Phyllobacterium zundukense: one gene and its partner. The protein of the gene in region 2 interacts with the protein of the main gene of each other region in a pairwise test. Links are inferred from orthologs where the notes say so. Each region holds a gene or a part of one and is shown on either strand. Other genes may lie near its edges.

Region 1 (2,930 bases), 730 kb from region 2 along the record:
TGATGCCGTTATCATGAAAAGGGTTGTGGGAGGCTGAAATCATCACGCCGATGTCAGCACGGAGCGATCGGCAGAGCATCGCGACCGCTGGCGTTGGAATTGGCCCCAGGAGAAACACGTCCATTCCAGTCGAGGTAAAGCCCGCGACAAGCGCATTTTCGATCATATAGCCGGACAGCCGTGTGTCCTTGCCTATCACGACACGGTTGCGATGTTCGCCGCGTTTGAATGCGAGGCCAACCGCCATGCCGACTTTCATCGCGATATCCGGTGTCATCGGATAGGCATTTGCCTGTCCGCGAATGCCGTCAGTGCCAAAATATTTGCGAGCCATATCCGTTGTCCAAATCTTTGGGTTGTTAAACTTCTGGCAGAACCAGAATGCAGCCTCGTTGTGCCTAGCGCTTGATTATTGCTTATCGCAAAAGACCCTTAATTTCACATCCCACAAATTGTGTAACGCTTGTAACGATTCTACTTACTTGCCGTCCGTGAACAATTCGTACAAAAACGGCCGGTTCTCACCGGCCGTTTTTGTAGACTGCACCACAATCATGATTGTGGTTGTGGCTCAAGGCCTTTGTCCGGTTCATCGCCCTTGCGCGGCTTCTTGGCAGAACCTGCTTTAGGGACTGCCGAACCACGCGAAGGCGGCGTGTCGTCGCCAAGATCGCGGGCAGGTTTGCCACCAGCCATCAACGCCTTGATTTCCTCACCCGTCAGCGTCTCGTATTCGAGCAGGCCTTCCGCAATGGCGATCCATTCTTTCTTCTTCTTTGTCAGAATGGCCCGCGCATGGTTATAGGCATCGTCGATCAGCTTGCGCACCTCAGCGTCGATCAATTGCGCCGTTTCTTCCGAAACGTTCTGTGTACGGGCTACGGAGTGGCCGAGGAAGACTTCTTCCTGATTCTCGCCATAGGCAACCTGACCGAGCTTGTCCGAGAAGCCCCAACGGGTCACCATAGCGCGTGCAAGTTTGGTCGCCTGCTCGATATCCGATGATGCACCAGAGGTGATGTTCTCCTTGCCAAATTTAAGTTCTTCGGCGATACGCCCGCCCATCATGATGGCAAGGCGCGAGATCATCCATTTATAGCTCATCGAATAACGATCAGCCTCAGGCAACTGCATGACCATACCGAGCGCACGGCCGCGTGGAATAATCGTCGCCTTGTGCAGTGGATCGGCAACTTCGACATTCAGTGCGACGATGGCGTGACCAGCCTCGTGATAGGCAGTCAACTCCTTCTCCGCCTGGGTCATGGCTGTCGAGCGTCGCTCGGCACCCATCATGATCTTGTCCTTGGCATCTTCGAACTCAAGCATGGTGACAAGGCGCTTGTTTCGCCGTGCAGCCATCAAGGCAGCTTCGTTGACGAGGTTCATGAGATCGGCACCCGAGAACCCAGGCGTACCACGCGCAAGAATTTTCAGGTCGACATTCGGAGCCAGAGGCACGTTGCGAGCATGTACCTTCAGAATCTTTTCACGGCCGGTAACATCCGGATTAGGCACGACAACCTGACGGTCGAAACGGCCCGGACGCAACAACGCGGGGTCAAGCACATCCGGACGGTTGGTGGCAGCAATCAGGATGACGCCCTCATTGGCTTCAAAGCCATCCATCTCGACCAGCAACTGATTCAGCGTCTGCTCGCGTTCGTCATTGCCACCCCCGAGGCCGGCGCCACGATGACGACCGACGGCGTCGATTTCGTCGATGAAGATGATGCAGGGCGCATTCTTCTTCGCCTGTTCGAACATGTCACGGACGCGCGACGCACCGACACCAACGAACATTTCAACAAAGTCGGAGCCGGAAATGGTGAAGAAGGGTACATTAGCTTCGCCGGCAATAGCGCGCGCCAAAAGGGTCTTACCAGTACCGGGAGGGCCAACTAGCAACACACCGCGCGGGATACGCCCGCCAAGGCGCTGGAATTTCTGTGCGTCGCGCAGGAACTCGACGATTTCCTCGAGATCTTCCTTGGCTTCATCGACGCCGGCCACATCCTGGAACGTCACGCGGCCATGCGCTTCGGTCAGGAGCTTGGCCTTGGACTTGCCGAACCCCATGGCGCCACGCGAACCACCCTGCATCTGGCGCATGAAGAATATCCACACACCCAGGATAAGGATCATCGGCAGCCAGGAAATCAGCATGCCAACGAGCGATGTCGAGCCATCCGTTTCCGGCCGCGCAGCGATCTGCACATTCTTGCTTTCGAGGCGGCCAACGAGACCGGCATCTCCGGGAGAATAGGTCTGGAAGTTCGAACCATTGTCGGAATAGGTGCCCGTAATGCGGTTACCGGCAATCGTCACCGATTTCACGCGCCCGCTATTCACGTCACTTATGAACTGCGAATAGGGAACATCGCTCGATGCCGAGCGCGAGGTGGGGCTTTGGAAAAGATTGAACAACGCAATCAGGAGCAAGGCGATAATCGCCCACAGTGCGAAGTTCCTGTAGTTAGGATTCATATCGGGTCCCATCAATCACAACCGCAATGACGCGGAATTTACATGTAACATAGGTTCGAAGCATGGCCTTGCCAAGACTGGCGTTCAAACTGAGGTCAATTCTTGTTAATCTGGTTTACAGGCGGATGCTTATAACCATGTAGCTGAAAGAGTTCTGCAGCGGATTGAGCAAGAAGTTCATCATACCCTGAAAGGATATGGTCGAACAGGGCAAGGTGCCGCGACACACTGATCCCATTGGGCAATTTCGCGTGATCGTTGAGTGCCCGAACATGGACAATCCTTCCGTCGAGAATGAGAGCCGGGCTGGACTGGACCGACGCACCATGCGGATTTGGTAATCCGGATTCTCTTAGGAAATGCAGCCCCTTTGCGCCGCATGCAACGATCTTGAGCGATTTATCGGAACAATTGCTGATCCGGTAGCGACCGTCCCAGATCAC
Region 2 (2,977 bases):
TCCATAAAATCGACCATAAGCTACACCCGCCCCTATTGAGGGGCAGGCGCTGGTGCCGGAGCCACTGGCGGCGTTGCACCGCTGACCGGCGGCAAAGCCCCGTTGGAATCCTGGAAATAGCGGAAGAACTCGGAATTCGGCGAAAGCACCATTGTCGTTCCCGTATTATCCAAGGCCGTGCCATAAGCCGTCATGGATCTGTAGAAGGCAAAGAAATCCGGATCCTTCGAGAAGACTTCAGCGAAGATGCGGCCGCGCTCACCCTCACCCTGGCCTCGGGCAATCTCCGATTCCTTGCGTGCTTCCGCAATAATCTCAACAACCTGGCGGTCGGTGATCGCCTTGATGCGCTGGGCAGCTTCACGGCCACGCGCACGCAGACGTTCTGCTTCCGCCAGACGTTCGGCCTTCATGCGGTCGAAGGTCTGCTGCGAGACTTCCTGGGTCAAGTCAGTACGGCGAATACGGACATCGGTGATCTGCAACCCCAGCGACTCCGCATCGGGACGGAGCTGTTCACGCACCTCCTGCATCATACCGGCACGCTCGTCGGAGAGCGCCGCTTCAAAGCCGCGCAAACCGTAAACCCCGCGCAACGCCGCATCGAGACGAGTACGCAAGCGTGCTTCTGCCAGCGTCACGTCGCCGGACACAGTTTGCCGGAACTTGCGTGGATCGGTGATACGGTAGACAAGGAAGGCATCGACCTCGTAGAACTTGCCGCCCGAAACCTGGACGCGGATGTTGTCGAGTTCGAAGCTCAGGAGGCGATCTTCGATCATCTGCACATTGTCGGCCTCAAGAAAGCCGAAAGGCAGCTTGAAATAGATGCCGGGGTCGGCCTTCACATCGACGATCTGACCAAAGCGCAGGACAATGGCCTGCTGGCCTGCCCTGACGACAAAGATGGACGAATAGGCCAGCAAGGCGATGAACGCGATCAGGCCCGCGAGAAGAGGAAAACGGTTCTGGTTCATTGTTTTGTCCCCTCGACGGCGGCCGGGCGCTGCTTGGTCAGTTCCTGAAGAGGAAGATAAGGAACGACACTCTGGCCGCTCTGATCAACAATCACCTTGTTTGAGTCCTTCAGCACACGCTCCATGGTTTCGAGGAAAAGCCGCTTGCGGGTAACTTCCGGTGCCTTGACGTACTGGTCGTAGACCGAGGTGAAGCGCTGCGCCTCACCTTCCGCTTCCTGCACGATACGGTTCTTGTAGGCTGCAGCGTCTTCCCGGATCTGCGCGCCTTCACCGCGCGCCTGTCCGAGTTTCTGGTTGGAATACTGATTTGATTCCTCCACGAAGCGGTCCTCGTCCTGTTCGGCACGCTGGACCTCATCGAAAGCATCGGCCACTTCACGCGGCGGCGCTGCGTCTTCGATCGACACGGCATTGATCGCAACGCCCGCGCCGTACTCGTCGAGCGTCTTCTGAATGATACCACGTACATCATTGGCGATGCCCGCGCGGTTATCACGGAAGATATCCTGCGCCGGGCTGCGGCCGACGATCTCGCGCATCGCGCTTTCCGACACTTGCTGCACAAGGTTTTCAGGATTTTCGACATGGAAGAGATAGGCGACGGGATCCGAGACGCGATAAAGCACAGAGAACTGCACATCGACGATGTTCTGGTCGCCTGAAAGCATCAGGCCTTCCTTGGCACCGCGCGCGCCCTGCCCGCCGATATTCTTCTGCTTCTCGACGATCTCGATCTTTTCATAGGATTCAATCGGCCAGAAATGGAAATGCAAGCCCGGTTCAGAGATGTCCGGCTTGGGTTTGCCGAAACGCAGCTCGACGGCGCGTTCGTCCGGCTGGACTGTATAAATTGCCTGGAAGAGCCAGAAAGCCACCAGCGCCAGACCGACAAGACCCCAGATTGCCGGGCTGCCGCCGGAACCGCCCGGAAGTGCCTGACGCAAGCGATCCTGACCTCGGCGGAGGATGTCTTCGAGGTCGGGTGGATTGCCACCGCCGCCTCCTTGCGGCTTTTGACCCCAAGGGCCACCGCCGCCACTATTGTTACCGCCGCCACCCCATGGGCCGCCGCCGCCGTTCTGATTACTCCAGGGCATTCCTACCTCTTAATTTGAACGAAAGCGCCACTCCGTGGCATCCTCCCGCTAGTCCGATGTCCCGTTTATAGGGATGGCGGGGCGCGCTTTCAACGCACGCGGTCGCTTTTCACGCGGATTTGGTAAAAAGTCGAACGATTAAGCCCGCTTATCACGATATTTTCATATCGCTTGCACTTGGCCAGCGTGTCAGCGCCGCTCATAGATGACAAAGCGCGTCGCGTAATTATCTTTTTCACCCGGTGGAAAATCTTCGCTGGAGATTTCAGCCCAGATTTTCGGATCGATGGGAGGGAAGTGAACGTCACCCTCAACCTTCGCGAGAACCCAAGTCACATAGAGCCGGTCCACTCGATTGAGAGTCTGGCGAAAAATATCGCCGCCGCCAATAATGCATATCTCATTGACCTTGTCGGCGCCGGCATGACTTCCAGCGATCATCAACGCTTCATCGACGGAGCGGACGGCTATGACACCTTCGACGGAAAAGGCCGGATCACGGGTAATGACGATATTGGTGCGTCCGGGAAGAGGTCGGCCGAGCGAATCCCAGGTCTTCCGCCCCATGATGATGGGCTTGCCCATCGTTGTTGCCTTGAACCGCTTGAGGTCCGAAGACAATCGCCACGGCAGGCCATTTTCATGCCCGATCACGCCATTTTCAGCAATGGCAACAACAAAACTGATCATTCAGGCAACATCCGTTTCAAATGAGTATTCGTCTTCGCAAGGCCCTGTGCAGTGCGTCTATACCGCAATCGGCGCCTTGATGCTGGATTCGGCGACGTAATCTACAAGACGGAAATCGTCATACTTGAAGGCAAAGAGATCAGTAACTTCCGGATTTATCTGCATTTTCGGCAGCGGGCCGGGAACGCGGGTCAATTGCAGCCTCGCCTG

The links. Proteins that work in one complex are often made in the same cells at the same time.
Region 1: the proteins of hflK (region 2) and ftsH interact in binary tests that used the Escherichia coli proteins (3 or more experiments, as listed by UniProt). The link is inferred for Phyllobacterium zundukense from one-to-one orthologs.

What each region holds. Positions count from the first base shown.
Region 1 is NZ_CP017940.1:334,359-337,288, reverse strand. What follows is about bases 21-2,925. They hold ftsH (ATP-dependent zinc metalloprotease FtsH), read right to left. Parts: upstream 2,488-2,925; coding sequence 553-2,487; downstream 21-552. Other genes in these bases: tilS (tRNA lysidine(34) synthetase TilS), read right to left, coding at 2,583-2,925; glmM (phosphoglucosamine mutase), read right to left, coding at 21-334. In the rest of the region: more of glmM, read right to left, coding at 1-20; more of tilS, read right to left, coding at 2,926-2,930. UniProt on the Escherichia coli protein: Acts as a processive, ATP-dependent zinc metallopeptidase for both cytoplasmic and membrane proteins. Plays a role in the quality control of integral membrane proteins.
Region 2 is NZ_CP017940.1:1,061,447-1,064,423, reverse strand. Bases 26-2,977 are described here. They hold hflK (FtsH protease activity modulator HflK), read right to left. Parts: upstream 2,078-2,977; coding sequence 974-2,077; downstream 26-973. Other genes in these bases: BLM14_RS05125 (thymidylate synthase), read right to left, coding at 2,825-2,977; BLM14_RS05130 (dihydrofolate reductase), read right to left, coding at 2,267-2,767; hflC (protease modulator HflC), read right to left, coding at 33-977. In the rest of the region: BLM14_RS05145 (DUF2065 domain-containing protein), read right to left, coding at 1-17.